One region of the Cedecea selenatireducens genome, then DNA from elsewhere that is predicted to be linked to it. Evidence: predicted binding sites of a transcription regulator. Region 1 holds the regulator's gene; each other region holds the start of a gene.
The links. Region 1 encodes PhoB, which activates phosphate uptake and scavenging genes when phosphate is short. Its sites were predicted from a motif close to CTGTCATAAAACTGNCNNAT; they were not measured.
Positions count from the first base shown of each region.

Region 2: a site for PhoB is predicted at 4,633-4,652, ahead of glpT (glycerol-3-phosphate transporter). Genes of this name have one in related genera too.
Region 3: a site for PhoB is predicted at 2,452-2,471, ahead of kdgR (DNA-binding transcriptional regulator KdgR). Genes of this name have one in related genera too.

Region 1 covers NZ_JBHIKW010000012.1:21,236-28,280, reverse strand. The annotation lists gene sbcC (exonuclease subunit SbcC) at 1-657, opposite strand, end outside; gene sbcD (exonuclease subunit SbcD) at 654-1,871, opposite strand; gene phoB (phosphate response regulator transcription factor PhoB) at 2,071-2,760, shown strand; gene phoR (phosphate regulon sensor histidine kinase PhoR) at 2,783-4,090, shown strand; gene brnQ (branched-chain amino acid transporter carrier protein BrnQ) at 4,517-5,836, shown strand; gene proY (proline-specific permease ProY) at 5,908-7,045, shown strand, end outside.
Region 2 covers NZ_JBHIKW010000002.1:68,108-75,152, reverse strand. The annotation lists gene ACE38U_RS03175 (nicotinamide mononucleotide deamidase-related protein YfaY) at 1-438, shown strand, start outside; gene glpC (anaerobic glycerol-3-phosphate dehydrogenase subunit GlpC) at 442-1,644, opposite strand; gene glpB (glycerol-3-phosphate dehydrogenase subunit GlpB) at 1,631-2,896, opposite strand; partial or broken gene glpA (anaerobic glycerol-3-phosphate dehydrogenase subunit A) at 2,889-4,503, opposite strand; gene glpT (glycerol-3-phosphate transporter) at 4,766-6,118, shown strand; gene glpQ (glycerophosphodiester phosphodiesterase) at 6,129-7,045, shown strand, end outside.
Region 3 covers NZ_JBHIKW010000001.1:226,868-233,912, forward strand. The annotation lists gene ACE38U_RS01060 (MBL fold metallo-hydrolase) at 1-633, opposite strand, end outside; gene ACE38U_RS01065 (YebO family protein) at 650-931, opposite strand; gene mgrB (PhoP/PhoQ regulatory lipoprotein MgrB) at 986-1,129, opposite strand; gene ACE38U_RS01075 (YobH family protein) at 1,289-1,528, shown strand; gene kdgR (DNA-binding transcriptional regulator KdgR) at 1,569-2,360, opposite strand; gene ACE38U_RS01085 (MFS transporter) at 2,536-3,909, shown strand; gene htpX (protease HtpX) at 3,955-4,836, opposite strand; gene prc (carboxy terminal-processing peptidase) at 5,031-7,045, opposite strand, start outside.

The sequences.
Region 1 (7,045 bases):
CTGTTGCTGCTCCTCATTCAATAGCGCAACGCCTGAAGCCTGGGCCAGCAGGTTTTCAAGACGGCTTTTGATTTGCTTATGATTTTCAAAGACCGCCGCAGACACGGTGCCGTAGATTTCGGTGCCGGTCAGCTCCTCAAGCAGCGAGGCGCGGTCGTTGGCGTCGGCGTTTAAAAAAGCGGCGAACTGCCCCTGGGAGAGCATCATCGAGCGGGTGAAGCGGTCGTAATCCAGCCCGGTAAGCGAGGCGACAATCTCAAGCTTGTCTTTAATTTTATCCGCGAGGATTTTGCCGTCGCTGATTTGGGCCAGCTCCACGCGCGGTGCCTGAAGGTTGCCGTTTGCCGCGTTACGGGCGCGGTTCTGGCTCCAGAAAGCCCGGTAGCCAACGCCTTTGACCTCGAACTCCACTTCGGCCAGGCACTCAGCGGTGTCCCTGGTCATCAGGTCGTTTTGCGACTGAGAAACGGTGCTGAGGCGCGGCGTTTTGTGGTACAGCGCCAGGCAAATTGCGTCGAGCAGGGTGGTTTTGCCCGCGCCCGTCGGGCCGGTGATAGCGAACAGCCCGTTGCTGGCGAAGGGCTCCTGGGTGAAATCAATTTTCCATTCGCCTTTCAGGGAGTTTATGTTTTTTAACCGCAGGCTTAAGATTTTCATGCCTGTTCCTCCTGCTGGTGCAAGTCTGAAAGGGTTTGTGCAAACAGCGTTCTTAACCGTGCGGCACGCTCGTCGCTGGTCTCTTCCTGGCTCAGCCGTCGCTCAAAAACTTCTTCAACGCTTAACTCGCTCAGCGTCTCTTTATGCTGGCTGGCAATGACCCGCTCGCGCTGTTCGCGGCTGCGGCGCAGCAGGACGACTTCGACCGGCAGTTCGTCGGTAAGCGCCTGGACCTGGCGCTGCATATCGTGCAGATATTCATCGGTGGCGATTTCGATATCCAGCCAGACTTTCGGCTCAGCCGGCGCATTTCGCCACTGTTCAAGCTGCTGCTCAATTTCACCCAGCGAACCTTTGACGATGGCCAGCGGCTGGCTAATGGGTACCTCCAGAGGTTCGACGCTTGCCAGCGCCGCGCCGCTAAACTCTACGAGAAACACACTTTTTGCTTTGCCGGTTTCGTCGAAACTCAGCGGAATAGGCGAACCGCTGTAGCGAATATGCTCGCTGCCGCCGATTTTCTGCGCGCGATGAATATGCCCGAGCGCGATGTAGTCGGCTGGCGGGAAGTGCTGCGCCGGGAACGCGTCCAACGTGCCGATATAAATGTCGCGAACCGCGTCAGATTTTGTTACGCCAACGGTAGTCAGGTGCCCGGTGGCGATAATCGGCAGCGGCCTGTCGCCGCGCAGGGCAACGGCGGCCTCATAGCAGTGCTGATAATGTTCGCTGATGGCTTCCATTAAAGAACGCTGTTTCTCATGACCAGACAGCCCGGCCTGGCTGCTTTGAATGTCGCGGGGGCGCAGGAAAGGAATGGGGCAAAGGATAGCGCCTGGCGTGCCGTCTTTTTGATTAAGGACCAGTGCCTGCTCGTCTTTGTTGTGGCGTGCGCTGGCAATCACTTGGGTATTCAGGCAGGCCAGCAGCTCGCGGGATTCGTTGAGCGTGGCAACGGAATCGTGGTTACCCGCCAGCACCACGAGCTGGCAGCCGGTGGCCTGCAGCTGCACCACAAAGCGGTTATACATTTCGCGGGCGTAGCTCGGCGGTGAGCCGGTATCAAAGATATCCCCCGCGACAATAATCGCCTCCGCCTGATGTTCGAGCGCGGCGTTTATCAACCAGTCGAGAAAGGCCTGGTGTTCAGAAGCCCGGCTTTTGGTATAGAAGTTTTGGCCGAGGTGCCAGTCTGAAGTGTGGAGAATGCGCATAACCTGTCCCATGGCAAAGAGGCGAATGACCGATTATAAGCTATTGAGTCAGAAGCGTAACCGTCAGCAAAAATCTGGGGCTGTCATAATTCAAAAAGGTGAAATATCTGGCCGTAATCTTTTTCATAAATCTGTCACAAATCTGACGCATACTGGCGCACAATTAATAAGAGATGGTCTCTTTTCAACAGGGTAAATCATGGCGAGACGCATTTTAGTCGTAGAAGATGAAGCTCCGATTCGTGAAATGGTGAGCTTTGTGCTCGAGCAAAATGGCTTCCAGTCGGTAGAGGCGGAAGATTATGACAGCGCGGTTAACCTGCTGATTGAACCTTTCCCCGATCTGATCCTGCTGGACTGGATGCTGCCAGGTGGTTCAGGGATCCAGTTCATCAAGCACCTGAAGCGTGAGGCATTAACTCGCGAGATCCCGGTGATGATGCTGACCGCCCGCGGCGAAGAAGAAGATCGCGTCCGCGGCCTTGAGGTCGGTGCCGACGACTACATCACCAAGCCGTTCTCCCCGAAAGAGCTGGTGGCACGTATCAAAGCCGTGATGCGCCGTATTTCACCGATGGCGGTGGAAGAGGTGATTGAGATGCAGGGCCTGAGCCTTGACCCTTCATCGCACCGCGTGATGACCGGTGAAGATCCGCTCGACATGGGGCCAACCGAATTTAAGCTGTTACACTTCTTTATGACCCACCCGGAGCGCGTTTACAGCCGTGAACAGCTGCTTAATAACGTGTGGGGGACTAACGTTTACGTTGAAGACCGTACCGTAGACGTGCATATTCGCCGCCTGCGTAAAGCTCTGGAAACAAGTGGTCATGACAAAATGGTGCAAACAGTTCGCGGCACGGGTTATCGTTTTTCAACCCGTTTCTAATATGCTGACAGGAGCGTGACGCGTGCTGGAACGGCTGTCATGGAAAAGGCTGGTACTGGAGCTGATGCTCTGTTGTTTACCGGCGGCGATTCTCGGATTGATTTTTGGCCATCTGCCGTGGTTCTTACTGGCGGCAGTGACCGCCCTGTTAAGCTGGCATTTCTGGAATTTACTTCGTCTCTCCTGGTGGCTGTGGGTTGACCGCAGCATGACCCCGCCGCCCGGGCGGGGAAGCTGGGAGCCTTTGCTTTACGGGCTGCACCAGATGCAGCTGCGTAATAAAAAGCGCCGTAAAGAGCTGGGCAACCTTATTAAGCGGTTCCGCAGCGGTGCGGAATCACTGCCTGATGCGGTGGTACTGACCACCGAAGAAGGCACTATTTTTTGGTGTAACGGCCTGGCGCAGCAACTGCTTGGCCTGCGCTGGCCCGACGACAGCGGCCAAAATATTCTCAACCTTCTGCGTTACCCTGAATTCACTCAATACGTAGCGAAGCAGCAGTTCGGCCGCCCGCTGACGCTGGTGCTGAACAACGGCCGTCATCTTGAGTTCCGCGTGATGCCTTATGCCGACGGGCAGTGGCTGATGGTGGCGCGTGACGTCACGCAGATGCACCAGCTTGAAGGCGCTCGCCGTAACTTCTTTGCCAACGTCAGCCACGAGCTGCGCACCCCGCTGACCGTGTTACAGGGTTATCTGGAGATGATGCAGGATCAGGCGCTGGAAGGGCCGCTCAAGGACAAAGCGTTGCATACCATGCGTGAGCAAACGTCGCGTATGGAAGGGCTGGTCAAACAGCTGCTCACCTTATCGAGGATTGAGGCTGCACCGGCGATTTCGATGAACGAAAAAATCGACGTGCCGCTGATGCTGCGCGTGGTGGAGCGCGAGGCGCAAACGCTAAGCCAGCAGAAGCAAACGCTCACTTTTAACGTCGAGCCTGGGCTTCAGGTTTACGGCAACGAGGAGCAGCTTCGCAGCGCTATCTCGAACCTGGTGTATAACGCCGTAAATCACACGCCGGCCGGGACCCATATTACGGTCACCTGGCGCAAGCTGCCTCACGGCGTGGCGTTTAGCGTCAGGGATACCGGGCCTGGAATTTCCGCCGAGCATCTTCCTCGCCTGACCGAGCGCTTTTACCGGGTCGATAAGGCGCGCTCTCGCCAGACGGGCGGCAGCGGGCTTGGGCTGGCTATCGTTAAGCATGCCCTTAGCCACCATGATGCGCGGCTGGAGATCGAAAGCCAGCCGGGGCAGGGATCGACGTTTTCGTTTATTCTGCCAGAACGCCTGATTGCTCATGATTCTGCGGCGGTTGCACATTAACTCGCCATAACCGTCAAGTCCGCTTTCCACAGGCCAGTTTTCTGGCCTTTTTTGTGCGTATTTTCACCACTCGTTAAGTGATGAATATCGAATTGATGCTTTTTTGTCCGAATGATAAGCCATAACAAAAGCGTATAATCAACTTTATTCACTGGTTATGCGTATTTATAAAGGATATATTTCTGGTTTCCCGATCCCTTCTTGTCTTCAAACGCTATAAGCGTTTTAATTGCCCCCCTGTTATTACCAGACCGACTGAAATTGAGTGGTAATTCGACTAACTATTCTTCGCCACCGATCTGGAGAAGCATATTCCGCTGTCGTTACCGGTAATAGCCGCGTTTTTACCGAACGTTATCTGGACTGAACCTCGGTTTAAAAATTTGAGCATTTTCAACACCACACATCCACAGGCTGCTTTATTTTATGACCTATCATTTGAAATCTCGTGACATCATCGCTCTGGGCTTTATGACCTTTGCGCTGTTTGTGGGCGCGGGCAACATCATTTTTCCTCCTATGGTCGGCTTACAGGCTGGCGAGCACGTCTGGACGGCGGCGCTTGGCTTCCTGGTGACCGCAGTAGGTTTACCTGTTCTGACTATCGTGGCGATCGCACGCGTGGGCGGGGGTATTGATAGCCTCAGCTCGCCGATTGGCCGCCGTGCCGGCATTTTGCTGGCAACCGTCTGCTACCTGGCCGTAGGGCCGCTGTTTGCCACGCCGCGTACCACCACCGTTTCTTTTGAAGTGGGGATTGCTCCGCTGACAGGCATGGGCGATATGCCGCTGTTTATCTACAGCCTGGTGTACTTTGCGCTGGTGATCGGCATTTCTCTGTATCCCGGCAAGCTGCTGGATACCGTGGGCCACGTGTTGGCGCCGGTGAAAATCATCGCGCTGCTGATCCTGGCGGCCGGTGCAGTGTTGTGGCCAGCCGGCGGCCTGAGTACGGCGACTGAAGCCTACCAGAACGCGGCGTTTTCTAACGGCTTTGTGAACGGCTACCTGACGATGGATACCCTGGCTTCGCTGGTGTTCGGGATTGTTATCGTTAATGCTGCCCGCTCCCGTGGCGTGACCGAATCTCGCCTGCTGACCCGCTACACCATCTGGGCTGGACTGATTGCCGGTATCGGCCTGACGGTTATCTACCTGGCGCTGTTCCACCTGGGGTCCGATAGCGCGAACCTGGTCGATCAGAAAGCCAACGGTGCGGCTATTCTGCACGCCTATGTCGCTCATACCTTTGGTGGGGCAGGAAGCTTCTTCCTCGCGGCGCTGATTTTCCTGGCCTGCCTGGTCACTGCCGTTGGCCTGACCTGTGCCTGCGCGGAGTTCTTTAGCCAGTATCTGCCGCTCTCTTATCGCTCGCTGGTGTTTATCCTCGGTCTGTTCTCGATGATTGTATCCAACCTGGGCCTGAGCCATCTGATTCAGATCTCTATCCCGGTGCTGACGGCAATCTATCCGCCATGTATCGCACTGGTGGTGCTGAGCTTTACTCGTCCGTGGTGGAACAATTCCACCCGCGTTATTGCGCCGGCGATGCTGATAAGCCTGCTGTTTGGTATGATTGACGGCGTTAAAGCTTCGGCCATCAGCGACGTGCTGCCTGGCTGGGCGGCGAAACTGCCGCTGGCGGATCAGGGACTTGCCTGGCTGCTGCCGACCGTCGCGATGGTGGTTATCACCGCTATCTGGGACAAAGCAGCAGGGCGCCAGGTGACCTCCGCCGCCCACTAAGTTTTTGATTGCTATGTAACCACGGAGTCGTCCTCCGTGGTTTTTTTATTGTAAAGCGTGGTACTGGATTAATGGAAAACACCAACAAGCTCAAGCGCGGTTTGAGCACCCGGCACATTCGATTTATGGCGCTGGGGTCGGCGATTGGAACAGGGCTGTTTTACGGTTCGGCGGACGCCATCAAAATGGCGGGGCCGAGCGTGCTGCTGGCGTATATTATCGGCGGCGTGGCGGCCTACATCATCATGCGCGCGCTGGGCGAAATGTCGGTGCACAACCCTGCGGCCAGCTCGTTTTCACGTTATGCCCAGGACTACCTGGGGCCACTGGCAGGTTATATCACCGGCTGGACCTACTGCTTTGAAATATTGATTGTTGCCATCGCCGACGTGACCGCCTTTGGGATCTATATGGGCATCTGGTTCCCGGCGGTGCCGCATTGGGTCTGGGTGCTGAGCGTGGTGCTTATTATCAGCGCCATCAACCTGATGAGCGTGAAGGTATTCGGCGAGCTGGAGTTCTGGTTCTCGTTCTTCAAGGTTGCCACCATCATCATTATGATTATTGCCGGGATCGGCATTATCGTTTGGGGGATTGGCAACGGCGGCCAGGCGACCGGTATCCATAACCTGTGGAGCAACGGCGGCTTCTTCAGCAACGGCTGGCTCGGGATGATAATGTCGCTGCAGATGGTGATGTTTGCCTACGGCGGGATTGAGATTATCGGCATCACGGCAGGCGAAGCGAAAGATCCGCAGAAGTCTATTCCGCGCGCCATCAACTCCGTTCCGCTGCGTATTCTGGTGTTTTATGTGGGCACGCTGTTCGTCATCATGTCCATCTATCCGTGGAACCAGGTGGGCACCGAAGGCAGCCCGTTTGTGATGACCTTCCAGCATATGGGCATTACCGCCGCGGCCGGTATTCTGAATTTTGTGGTTATCACCGCTTCTCTTTCGGCGATTAACAGCGATGTGTTTGGCGTGGGCCGTATGCTGCACGGCATGGCCGAGCAGGGCAGCGCGCCTAAAGTGTTCGCCAAAACCTCTCGCAACGGTATTCCGTGGGTCACCGTCGTGGTGATGGCCTGTGCGCTGCTGCTGGCGGTTTACCTGAACTACATCATGCCGGATAACGTCTTCCTGGTGATTGCTTCCCTGGCGACCTTTGCCACCGTGTGGGTGTGGATAATGATCCTGCTGTCGCAGA
Region 2 (7,045 bases), on a different contig from region 1:
GGGCTTCCGGCGCAAATAGCCCGCCGCCTCGCCGAGCGTTCACTGACTATCGCCGTGAGCGAACAGTTTACCGGCGGCCTGCTGGCGCTGCAGCTGATACGGGCACAGGCTGCGCTGAAAGCTAGCCGTGTTTTACCGCAGGAGGCTGGCACGCTGGCGGAAGCGCTGAAGGCCAGCGCAGATCTGCGCCAGAGCCAGCAAAGCGGCGTGGCTCTGGTTATTGCCGGTGAGGAAGAGAGGCAGATCAATTTTGCGCTCTCCACGCCGGACGGCACCTTTGGCCTTGGCGTGAAGTTTGGTACCAGCCGCCATGCGCTGGCCATTCGTCAGGAAGTGTGCGCCATGATGGCGCTTAACGTGCTGCGTCGCTGGCTCAACGGCCAGCCGCTGGAAACCGAGCACGGCTGGATTAAGGTTGTGGAATCAGCCAGCCTCTAAGCATCAGGCGAGCGCCCGTGCCAGCAGCGTAATCGGGTGCTCGCAGCGTTTGCTGGTGGACATCTCTATCTGCCATTTACAGGTTTCACAGTCGGTGACTACCAGGTCAACGCCGCTCTCTTCTATCTGCTGGAACAGCGGCGCGCCGATACGCTGGGAGGTCGGATAGTTTTCTTTTTTAAACCCATAGGTGCCGGCGATGCCGCAGCATTGGGAGTCCAGCATCACCAGCTCCACGCCGGGAATTCGGCGCAGCAGCTCAACGGAGTAGAGCGTCCAGCCCATTTTTTCCATATGACACGGCGTATGGTAAGCGATGCGAAGCGGCGTATTTTTTAGCGCCAATGTTCTGCCATCCTCTTCCAGAAGTTTCCAGATATAGCGCGTTGCCAGCTCAATGTGATCGCGGATCGGCGTGGTATCCACGCCGAGAATGTGCGGGTATTCATCGCGCAGGGTGAAGGTGCAGGTCGAAGAAGTCGCCACGACCGGTAGCCCGCGCTGAATAACCGCTTCTTCAAGCGAACTGGCATTTACCGCCGCCTGTTTTTTTGCCTTTTCAATAAAGCCGTTGGCGATGAGCGGTACGCCGCAGCACTTCTCTCTTTTCAGTAACTGAACGCCGATGCCCAGGGCGTTAAGCACTTTAACCATATCTTTGCCGAGCTGGGGATGGTTGTAGTTCACGAAGCAGCCGTGGAAGAAAGCGACCTGCTGCGGGAAGGTGGCCTGGCGCGCCGCCTGGCGTCGATACCACTGGCGGAAGGTGCCGAAGGAGTATTTGGGCAGTTCGCGGTGGGAATCAATGTTGAGCGCTTTATCCAGCAGCTTACGTACGGGCTTCATGCCTGTGGTGGCATTGACCAGCGGGGCAAAAGGCGTGGAGAGCGTGCCCATTAAATCGGTATGGCTGAGAATCGCGTCGCGCAGGGAAGGTTTATGCTCACCGTATCTGGCACGCGCCCGCTGGATGATGTCGCCAATTTTGACCTCGGACGGGCAGGAGACTTCGCAGCGTTTGCAGTTGGTGCAGTACTTCAGCGCGTCGTCATACAGCGAGGGATCTTTTAGTCTCAGCCTTTCGCCGTCGGGCCCGGCCTGTTTTGGCCCCGGATATTCCGGGCGTACGCGGCTAACCGGGCAGGCTGTGGTGCAGACCGTGCATTTAATACAGCTTTCAAAGCTGGTTTCATCAAGCAGGTTCATGGCAAGCCTCCGCGGCAGCAAGGATTTGTTCGGCAACACAGAGCGCCGTGAGCATAGAAACACCGGCCCCGCATCCTTGCTGGATGGGGTTAAAACCGCCCAGCACAGAGCCAATGGCATAAAGATTTCGCGTGTGTTCACCGTCATGGCTCGGCTGAAGCCGGGTATTCACTTTTAGCCCAAACTGCAGCCAGGGCTGAGGCGTAAAGAAATCGGTCTCACTCCAGGAGGCGCGATCCCCCGGCACCTCCACGTCCAGCCCGAAGATAGGCTCAAAAACTCGCTGCCTGTCAGCTTCCAGCCCGCCGCTGAAAAAGCTTCCGCTGGCCAGAATGACATGACGGGTACGTAGCGGAACTTCACGGTGATTTTTGGTGAACAGGGCGTTGATGCAGCCTCGTTCTAACTGAGCGCCGATGACGGTGTCTCCCGGCATGATAAGCCCGCCGAGGGATTGAAAGCGGCGGCGAAGCGCATCGTGGAGCCTCATTCCAGGTACAGAGGGCGGCAGGGTTGGGAGCAGTTTTACCGGCACGTTTAGCGCCTGCTGCAGGGCTGAAACCGTACTCTCGTCCAGACCGAGACAGGCGGGCAGGATCATCGCTTCACCGCTGCCCAATAGCAGCCTGAGTTCATCCACCAATGCCCGGTGATTTTCCGGCAGATCCAGCACCCGGGCGATGTTTACGGCGCGAAACTCGCTTGGGTTATTACGTAATACGTCAAGCACGGGTAAGGTGAGTTCGGCGACGTGTGCGGCACAGCCCGAGGACGAAAGCGAACCGGCCACCAGCTCTGCCTGAAAGTCCAGAAAGCCTGCGATATTGATCACCGTGACTTTTTGCCAGGGCAGTGGAGCCTGAGGCACCTCCGGCGGGCTTAGCCAGCTCGCCCTCTGCTTACCCAGCGGGGTGATTCTCAGGTGGTTTTGGCGATAATGGCCCGTCATGGGGATGCCAGCCCTTGCCAGCAGTTGTTCGCTTTCTGCGGCAAAAGCCAACACACTTTCTTTACCCATCAGGCTGTAGGGATGTTGGGGTGCCTGTTCAGCCAGGCTTTCCAGCGCGGCCTCAGGCTCCTGAACCGGGCTGCCGTCCGGCAGCGCCGAGAGCAAATCCAGCGAGCCGGAAGAGAAGTGCAGGGCGCTTTGGCCGCGGCTGACGATAGCGCAGCGTTGCCCGTTTTCCGCCAGCTTTATGCCTGCGGTCAGTCCGGCCAGGCCGCTGCCGATGATGATAGTGTCGAATTTCATCCCTGTTCTCCGTTATCCAGGCCGCACAATCCCTGGTAAACCCAGGTGGTAAATTCGCTTTCGCGCAACGCATTTCCCCAGGCTATCGGGCGGACGCCTTTCCAGCGTTCGTTGAGGAAGTGGGAAAGCTGTTCCAGGGATTGTGCCGGTGTGGTGAGCTGGAAGCGCTGCAGCAGGCCCGCGGCACGGCAGGCGCAAAGTTCGCCCTGGCAGGTGCCCATGCCCACACGCGTTCTGCGGCGTAAATCACCCAGGCTTTTTACGCCGAGGGCGTCGATGGCATAGCGAACCTCACCGGAGGTGACGGCTTCGCATTCGCAAACCAGGCTGTTGCTAAGCCGGCTGTTATTCAGCAGGCGGGTAGCGCGGTCGCCGTGCCGCCAGACGGCCGACCCGCGAATCGTAGGCGGTAAGGAGATAACTTTGCCCAGCGTTTGTTCTGCCGTTTGTTCGGAGCCCGGCAGCGGCGTCGAAGCTGTGGAGCAGGGGATATTGTTCCCAAGCCGCTCGCAAACCAGGTCCGTTGCCCATTCCGCCATCAGGCGGTAGGTCATGAGTTTGCCGCCGGTAATGGTGATAAAGCCGTCCATGCCGTCGCGTTTTGCGTGATCCAACAGCACAATCCCACGGCTGACGCTGCGCCCCGTCGGATCGTTGTCGCTGGCGACCAGAGGCCTGACGCCAGCGTAGGCCCGAAGAATGCGGGTTCGGCCCAGTACCGGAGCCAGTTTTTCACCTTCGCGGATCAGGATATCTACCTCATCCGGCGTGACGGACATATTGTCAATCTGGTCGTAGTCAATGTGCGTGGAGGTGGTGCCAATAAGCGAGATGGTGTCGCCGGGGACAAGGATATCGGCGTCTGCCGGTTTACGGCAGCGGTTGATGACCATGTTATTGATTCTGTGGCCGAGGATCAGCAGCGCGCCTTTAGCCGGGAACATTTTTACGTTGAGATCGGCGTATTCCGCGATGCGTTGCCCCCAGATACCCGCAGCATTAACCACCATAGGCGCGCGAAATTCTCCTGCTTGCTTGGTGAGATGATTGAATACGCGCACGCCGCAAACCCGGGAGCCTTCGCGAATCAGGCCGGTGATTTCGCAGCCTGTCAGAACTTCAGCCCCGTGTTCCTTCGCATCGAGCATATTGGCTGCGGTCAGGCGGAAAGGATCGACCGTCCCGTCCGGCACGCGAACGGCACCGATTAACGTTGGGTTTGCGGACGGCTCCAGCCGCAGCGCTTCTTTGGGATCAAGCGCTTGTGCATCGATACCGGCCTGGCGACAGGCGGTGATAAATCCGCTTTGAAACGCGAGATCGTCTTCCGGAAGGGTGATAAACAGGCCGTTCGTAGGTTCGATGCAGTGGCGGGCGATGCGCCGCAGAATGCGGTTTTCTTCGATACACTCTTTTGCGGATTCACCGTCGGTGACCGCATAGCGAGCGCCGCTGTGGAGCAGGCCATGATTGCGGCCCGTCGCGCCTGTAGCGATGTCATGCCGCTCGAGCAGCAGCACTTTCAGCCCGCGTCGGGCGCAGTCGCGCGCGATCCCGGCGCCGGTTGCTCCTCCGCCGATAATAATCACGTCCGTTTCTCTGCTCACATGGCGCTCCTTTTATCCCTTCTTTATTTACCGTTATTCAGCCATAAATAAAGTACGAAATGTTTGATTGCGAGCAAATTCGAGCAATAAACGAAAGTTATTCATGATGAAATGCACCTTTTCGCCTTTTTGTAATAAAAATGTAACATTGTGTGCGATGTTTCACAGTAAATACGCGCATAGATAACTAACATGCGCTCGCAAAAGAACATTTGGCGGGAGCCGCTTGCTCCCGCTGAACACCAACGCCACGGAGGCTCGTATGTTAAGTATCTTCAAACCCGCCGCGCATAAGACGCGTTTGTCAGAGGAGCAGATAGATCCGACCTATCGCCGCCTGCGCTGGCAAATTTTCATGGGTATCTTCTTCGGTTATGCGGCTTACTATCTGGTAAGGAAAAACTTCACCCTTGCGATGCCGTATCTGGTGGAGCAGGGCTTCTCCCGCGGCGATCTCGGTTTTGCACTTTCCGGGATTTCGATTGCCTACGGATTTTCGAAATTCATCATGGGATCGGTCTCTGACCGTTCGAATCCGCGCGTTTTCCTGCCTGCCGGGTTGATTCTCGCCGCCGCCGTCATGCTATTTATGGGCTTTGTGCCGTGGGCAACGTCCAGCATCGCCGTGATGTTTGTGCTGCTGTTCGCCTGTGGCTGGTTCCAGGGCATGGGGTGGCCGCCGTGTGGGCGCACCATGGTGCACTGGTGGTCGCAGAAGGAGCGTGGGAGCATTGTTTCCGTCTGGAACTGCGCCCATAACGTGGGCGGTGGTCTTCCTCCACTGCTGTTCCTGTTGGGGATGGCGTGGTTTAACGACTGGCATGCGGCGTTGTATATGCCTGCTTTTGCGGCGATCGTTGTGGCGATTATTGCTTTCGGTTTGATGCGTGATACGCCGCAATCCTGTGGCCTGCCGCCGATTGAAGAGTACAAAAACGACTACCCGGACGATTACAGTGAGAAAGCGGAAGAAGAGCTGACGGCGAAGCAGATCTTCATGAAGTATGTCTTCCCGAACCGCCTGCTGTGGTACATCGCCATTGCCAACGTGTTTGTCTATCTGCTGCGCTACGGCATTCTGGACTGGTCGCCAACTTACCTGAAAGAAGTGAAGCACTTCGCGCTGGATAAATCCTCGTGGGCCTACTTCCTTTATGAGTACGCGGGTATTCCCGGCACGCTGCTTTGCGGCTGGATGTCGGACAAGGTATTTAAAGGTAACCGTGGCGCAACCGGCGTGTTCTTCATGGTGCTGGTGACAATTGCCACCGTGGTTTACTGGCTCAACCCGCCGGGCAATCCGGGCGTGGACATGGCCTGTATGATCGTTATCGGCTTCCTGATTTATGGCCCTGTGATGCTGATTGGCCTGCATGCGCTGGAGCTTGCCCCGAAGAAAGCCGCAGGCACGGCGGCGGGCTTTACCGGGCTGTTTGGTTACCTGGGCGGCTCGGTCGCGGCCAGCGCCATTGTTGGCTATACCGTGGACTTCTTCGGCTGGGACGGCGGCTTTATCGTGATGATTGGCGGCAGCGTTTTGGCCGTGCTGCTGCTGATTGTGGTGATGATTGGCGAGCGTAAGCATCGCGATGAAAAATTGTTGAAGAACGGCTAAGGGGAGCAGAATGAAACTGATGGCAAAATCCTTACTGGCGGGCGTGGTGCTGGTGGCGACCAGCAGCGTATTCGCCCAGACCACGGACAAAATAGTGATTGCCCACCGGGGTGCCAGCGGCTATCTGCCTGAGCATACGTTGCCGGCAAAAGCGATGGCCTACGCTCAGGGCGCGGACTACCTTGAGCAAGATCTGGTGATGACCAAAGACGACAGGCTGGTGGTGCTTCATGACCACTATCTGGACAGGGTGACCGACGTCGCGAAGCGCTTCCCGGACCGTGCGCGTAAAGATGGCCGCTACTATGCCATCGACTTTACGCTGGCGGAAATCAAGTCCCTCAAGTTCACCGAAGGTTTTGATATCGTTGACGGCAAGCAGGTGCAGACCTATCCGGGGCGCTTCCCGATGGGCAAATCCGACTTCCGGGTGCACACCTTTGAAGAAGAAATCGAGTTTGTTCAGGGGCTGAACCATTCCACTGGCAAGAACATCGGCATTTATCCTGAGATAAAAGCGCCGTGGTTCCACCATCAGGCAGGGAAGGATATCGCGGCGAAAACCCTTGAGGTGCTCAAGCGATACGGCTACACCGGCAAGCAGGATAAGGTTTATCTCCAGTGCTTTGACGCCGCAGAGCTTAAGCGCATTAAAAACGAGCTTGAGCCGAAAATGGGCATGAACCTTAATCTGGTGCAGCTTATCGCCTATACCGACTGGAATGAGACTCAGGAAAAACAGCCGGACGGCAAGTGGGTGAACTACAGCTACGACTGGATGTTTAAGCCTGGCGCGATGAAGCAGATTGCTCAGTATGCCGACGGTATCGGCCCGGACTACCACATGCTGGTGGAGAAGGCGTCAACCAAAGGCAAAGTGAAGCTCACCGATATGGTGACCGAAGCGCACGCCAGCAAACTGACGGT
Region 3 (7,045 bases), on a different contig from region 1:
GCCGCACCACAGCGAGCGATTACGATCCCAAAAAGTTCGCATACTCCAGTGGCGGGCCGGCACGGCGGTGAAAACCATGCCGCACCAGTTAAAGCTTTGCCACCAGTCCAGCTCCGTCACCTGCTCTATTCCACGCTTGCTGAACCACGCCTTCAGGCCAAGCGGCACGAAAAAATGCACGTCCGGGAAACGTTTGACCAACCTGCGTACGGTTTTGCTGTCCAGATGGTCGTAATGGTTATGTGAAATAAGTACCGCATCCAGCCGGGGGAGCTGTTTAAGATCGATTGGCACTTCGGTGCGCCGGGAGGGCCCAGCAAAAGAAACGGGGGATGCACGGCGAGAAAAAACGGGGTCGGTCAGTAAAAAGTAGCCATTGAGCCGCAGTAACAAACTGGCATGCCCCAGCCACCACACGCGGTCATCGCTGCCGCTCAGGTCTGCGCGCTGCCACCAGCGTTCAATAAACGTGGAATACCCTTCGACGGGAGGATGCGGGAGCTGCTGCGCTTTACGCTCCTGACGCCACCGTTTGACGTCGCCGGGCTGCCGTACAGCCGGTTCCGCATTGCGAAACCCGTCGGGCAGATGGTGGGATAATTGCGGGTTATACCAGGGGTTTTTCCAGCTCATCCCACCTCCAGCCTGTTTAGCGTTCAGCTACCAGACGCACAAAGTCGTCATCATTATCTTCTTGCGCAGCCACAGCCGGTTTTTGCTCCGACTCCGGTTCGTTTGCTTCACACAGACGGCGCAGCAAAGCGTTTTGACGCTTTTGTAAATCCACCAGCTCTTCAAGCAAGGCAATCTGATCGTTTGCACGGCTGCTGGAACGGTTCACAAAAAACCACAATACAAGGCCCACAATCAACGTCACCAGCGAGATAGCCAGCGGCATGATATTCAGAGCGCTAAAACCCATTTCGTTCATCTTACCACCTCAAAAAAAATGCATTCTACACCTGAGGCAGAGAGAGAAGCATCACTACCAGGGGATAAATTTATTAATGGTACAAATGCCGCTGAAAAATTGCACATCCTGGTCGCACATCACATTTATCATTTGAGTCCATAACAGCAGGCAGGTAACCACAATCACTAAAACAATCACCCATCTGTACTTTCTCACTACAACGCCACCTCTTGACCATAGAATTTCGATAATTTACCACTATCCAACTAAACCATAAGTAACGTTTCCTGCTTTTTCATTTCAGAATCATCAGATTGTGACATCTGTAATCCAGGATAAGCTTGCTACAAAGATTGATTGATGTTTGAGGTAAGTATGCGCGTGATTATTCGTACGGTAATTGTTATCGCCATCGTCTGGACAGGCTTATTGCTCTCCGGGTACGGCGTGTTGATTGGCAGCAAAGAAAATGCAGCCGGGCTAGGACTGCAGTGTAAGTACCTCACGGCACGTAATACCGTGACCGCACAGTTTATTCATACCGACAGCGGGATTATTGGCCTGACCGACTGCCCGCTGCTGCGTAAAGTCGATAAAACTATTGATAATGGGTAGACAGACCTGGCCGCGGCTTTACGCGGCCCGCTTTCACGAATCAGAAAGGATAGTGATGGTAGCCCATCTGCCGTGACAGCGTGCGGGCTGCCTCATGCAGAATCTTCACGTATTCAGCCAGCCCTTCCTCAGTGTAGCGTAACGTTGGGAATGAAATGCTCATTCCAGCAATGACCACACCAAAACGATCGAACACCGGCACCGCTACGCAGCGGATGCCCTCTTCCTGCTCTTCGTTATCTTCCCCGTAACCCTGTTTACGAACCTGCTCAAGCACCGGGAGAAGCGCTTCAGTGCTGACGATAGTGCGTTCCGTGCTGCGGACGTATTCAACGTCGCCGAGAATATCCAGAACCTCCCCGCGCTCCCGCCACGCCAGCAATACCTTGCCAATAGCCGTGCTGTAAAGCGGATTGCGACGCCCTACGCGGGAGTACATTCTCAGATTATAGAGCGAGTCAATTTTATGAATATAAACAATGCTGCTTTCGTCCAGCGCGCCGAGGTGAATGGCTTCTCTGGTCAGCCGGGACAGTTCGCGCATCTGTAAATCCGCGCTACGGATGAGGTCGACGTTTTGCAGCGCGCCGCTGCCCAGCTCAAAAAGCTTCAGCGTGAGCGCATATTTTTCCGACTCCTCTTCCTGAGAAACATAGCCTAAGGATTTCATGGTCTGCAAAAAGCGATACACGGTGCTTTTGGACATCATCACTCGCTGAGACAGTTCGGTTATTCCAATTTCTTTTTCCTCACCAAGCGCCTGCAAGATGCCGAAAACTTTCAGCACGGAAGAAACTGAATCGGGTTGTTTATCGGGATCTGAGAGTGCCATGTATCACCTCGGGCGTTGTTGTTTTATAAAAATCGGAACTGCTTTTTAGTATATGGATGCCCCGCGGGAGCCGCAATTAAAGCCTGCTGATTCGTTACAAATCTGCGGCATTCACGAGATTAATTGATGATAAAATCATTACCCTCCTAACGACTTCAGACAGCACATTTCAAGTATGGATAAATTCGTGTCCGACGGCTTACCTGCGCCTCAACGTTATGGTGCCATTCTCACCATCGCGCTCGGCATTATGATGGCCGTTCTGGACGGCGCTATCGCTAACGTCGCCCTGCCTACCATTGCTCATGATTTAAACGCCAGCCCGGCGGAGTCTATTTGGGTGGTTAACGCCTATCAGATAGCGATCATCGTTTCGCTGCTGTCACTTTCATTTCTCGGCGATATTTTTGGCTACCGTCGTATCTATCAGTGCGGCCTGGTGCTGTTCTGCCTGACGTCGCTGTTTTGCGCCACCTCAACCTCGCTGCCAATGCTGACGTTTGCCCGTGTGCTGCAGGGGTTTGGCGGTGCGGCGCTGATGAGCGTCAACACCGCGTTGATTCGCCTTATTTACCCTCAGCGTTTTCTTGGCCGAGGTATGGGCGTCAATTCGTTTATCGTGGCCGTGTCCTCGGCCGCGGGTCCTACGGTTGCCGCGGCGATCCTTTCCGTCGCTTCCTGGCAATGGCTGTTTTTGATCAACGTGCCGATTGGCATTGTTTCGCTGGTTTTGGCCCTGCGCTATTTGCCGCCTAATCAGCAGAAATCTCAGGGTCAGCGTTTTGATATTCCGAGCGCGATAATGAACGCCCTGACCTTCGGCCTGCTGATTTCGGCTATCAGCGGCTTTTCACAAGGCCAGCCTGGCTCAGTCATCATTGGTGAGCTGGCCGCGCTGGTGATAATCGGCTATTTCTTTATTCGTCGCCAGCTGCGCCTTCCGTTCCCGCTGCTGCCGGTTGACCTGCTGAGGATCCCGATTTTTTCGCTGTCTATCGGCACCTCAATATGCTCGTTTGGCGCCCAGATGCTGGCGCTGGTCTCCCTGCCCTTTTTTATGCAAACCGTGCTGGGGCGGAGTGAAGTTGAAACCGGGCTGCTGTTAACGCCGTGGCCGCTGGCGACCATGGTGATGGCTCCGCTGGCGGGCTACCTGATCGAGCGGGTTCACGCCGGCCTGATGGGTGCCGTGGGGCTTTTCGTGATGGCCTGCGGCCTTTTTGCTTTGGCAATGCTGCCGCACGATCCGTCCGATATCAACATCATCTGGCGTATGGTGCTTTGTGGCGCAGGCTTTGGCCTTTTCCAGTCGCCAAACAACCACACCATTATTTCATCCGCGCCCCGTCATCGCAGCGGAGGTGCCAGCGGCATGTTGGGCACCGCCCGCCTGCTGGGCCAAAGCTGCGGGGCCGCGCTGGTGGCGCTAATGTTTAACCTGTTTGGCGCGAGCGGCACCCATGCCTCGCTGATACTGGCGGGGATCTTTGCCACCGTGGCCGCCGTCGTCAGCGGGCTCAGAATGTCCCAGCCTCGGGCGCAGGCATAAAAAAAGCGTGCCGCCAGGGCACGCTTTTTCAGTTCAATGTTTCCGTTACTTCAGGTATTCACCGCTGCGCAGCGCTTCGATACGTTTGTCCAGCGGCGGGTGGGTCATGAACAGTTCGCTCATTGACTTAGCCTTCCCGTTGATGCAAAACGCCATCATGCTGCTGGCTTCCTGCGGCTCATAGCTGGTTTTCAAACGCTGCAGCGCAGCAATCATCTTCTCGCGACCCACCAGTTTCGCAGAACCGGCATCGGCGTGGAATTCACGGTGACGTGAGAACCACATGGTGATGATGCTCGCCAGAATACCAAACACCAGCTCCAGCACCGTAGCGACCGCAAAGTAAATCAGCGGGTTACCGTTGCTGCTTTCGTTTTCATCACGGTTCCCGGACAGGAAGCCGGAAGCTACCTGAGCGATGATGCGGGAAATAAAGATAACGAAGGTGTTCACCACGCCCTGAATCAGGGTCATCGTCACCATGTCGCCGTTGGCGATGTGGCTAATTTCGTGGGCGATAACCGCTTCGGCTTCGTCACGGCTCATGTTCTGCAACAGACCCGTGCTGACCGCCACCAGAGAAGCGTTACGTCGCGCCCCGGTAGCAAACGCATTGATGTCCGGCGCATGATAAATCGCCACCTGCGGCATCGCGATCCCCGCCTGCTGCGACTGCTGGCGCACGGTTTCGATTAACCAGCGCTCAGTTTCGTTACGAGGCTGCTCAATCACCTCACCGCCTACTGAACGTAACGCCATCCATTTTGACATCAGCAGGGAAATAATTGAGCCGCCAAAGCCAAACAGCACCGCCATGATCATCAGACCCTGAACGCTGCTTGACTGGATCCCCGTCAGGCTTAGCACCAGCCCGAAAACGACCATTACCGCAAGGTTGGTCAGCAGGAAAAGCCCGATACGCATCATAATTTTCTTTTTACCTCGGTTAAAAACACGCTCTTTGCGCTCCACAACATCGTAGGGGCGCGCCGCCTATTTTCAAGCATCTGACGCCGCCAAGTGATTAATAATACATAACTTTACATTTTGTATGCATTTGTCTTACATCGCTGGAGACAGGTAAAAAAATGGGCACCGTTTCGGGTGCCCATCCGGGAGAGTTATTTCGCCGGAGCCGGCTGCTCCGCCGGCCTGTCCTGCTCTATGCCGGCCAGGTCGACGGCAATGTGAACCGTCTCGTCCAGATACGGATCGGCTTCCTGATAGTCCTTCGGCAGGTCGTCGAGTTTCTTAATCGGCGCTTTGCCTTCACGTTTGAAGCGATCGTTGATTCGGGCCAGGCGCGTAGCATCATCTTCCTGATTCTCTTTTTCGCGCTGGGCGTAATTGAGGGAAACGATATTACGTTTTTCTTTCAGGGCATTGAAACGCGCAATGTCCTTCATGATGTACTGGAACTCCGGATCTTTTGCGATGCGCTCCTGATGCAGCTTCAGCAGCTCCGGCTCGAACGGCGTTAAATCACCGGTCTTCACGTAGGTCGCCGCATTGATGCTGTCCCAAGGCAACGCATTGTCTTCGAACTTCTCGCCGGTTTCCGTTTGCTCTGTCCCGGTCGGCATCATGATGTCTGGAGTTACACCTTTACGCTGGGTACTGCCGCCGTTGATGCGGTAGAACTTCTGAATGGTGTACTGCACGGACCCCAGCGCTGGCCACTCAGGGCGCAGCATCTGATCGTAGATGCGGTTCAAAGAGCGATACTGCTGGACGGTGCCTTTCCCGAAGGTCGGCTCGCCGACAATCAGCGCACGGCCGTAATCCTGCATTGCCGCAGCAAAGATTTCAGAGGCCGAGGCGCTAAAGCGGTCGACCAGCACGACCAGCGGGCCTTTGTAGTAAACCACGCCGTCGGTATCGCTATCTTCACGGACTTTACCGTTGTTGTCGCGAACTTGAACTACCGGACCACTTGGGATAAACAGGCCGGACAGAGAAACCGCTTCGGTCAACGCGCCGCCGCCGTTAGAACGCAGATCTATAATTACGCTCTTGACGTTCTGTTTTTCCAGCTTCTGCAGCTGAACCTTCACGTCATCGGTGAGGCCAACGTAGAAGCCAGGAATATCCAGCACGCCGACTTTATCTTTACCGACCGTTTTCACCGACATTTTGACCGCACGGTCTTCCAGACGGATACGCTCACGGGTCAGCGTCACGGTACGCGTTTTGGTCCCTTTGCCAGCAGGCAGGATCTCAAGGCGAACTTTGCTGCCTTTTGGCCCTTTAATCAGCGCCACGACGTCGTCCAGACGCCAGCCGATAACGTCAACCATCGGTTTGCCCGTCTGGCCTACACCAACGATGCGATCGCCTACGGTAATGGCCTTGCTTTTCGCCGCAGGACCGCCCGCAACCATCGAATTGATCAGCGTGTAGTCATCGTCCATCTGCAGAACCGCGCCGATGCCTTCCAGAGAAAGGCTCATTTCGGTGTTGAACTGTTCGGTGCTGCGCGGGGAAAGATAGTTGGTGTGAGGATCTATCTCATGCGCAAACGCGGTCATCGCCAGCGAGAACACATCTTCGCTGTTGCTTTGCGCCAGACGGCGGATCGCAAACTGATAGCGTTTGGTCAGCGTTTCACGAATTTCCTGCTCGGTTTTACCGGCCAGCTTCAGGCTCAGCTCGTCGTACTTAACTTTTGCGTCCCAGAGCTTGTCCAGCTCATCAACGCTTGTCGGCCACGGCGACTTGCTGCGATCCAGATTAATGGTGTCGTTGCCGGTGAAGTCCATTGGCTTCGCCAGCACCTTCAACGCGTACTGATAGCGTTCAAAACGGCGCTTCTGACCCAGATTGTATAAATCATAAAATACGTCGAGCTTACCGCTACGCAGCTCGTCACCAATCTGCCCTTTCTTCGCGGCAAATTGCGCAACGTCACTTGCCAGCAGCACGTTATGGCTGTAGTCCAGCAGGTTCAGGTAGCGATCGAAGATTTTTGCCGAGAAGTTAGCGTCAAGATCGAACTGACGGTAGTGCGAGCGCGTAAAGCGAGACGTCACGCGCTCGCTTACGGTTGCGTGCTGAGCTTCTTCCTTCAACTGCGGAATCTGGTCAGCACGAGTAATGTTGTCCAGGGCCAGGGCACTGCCTGCCACGAACAGCAGGC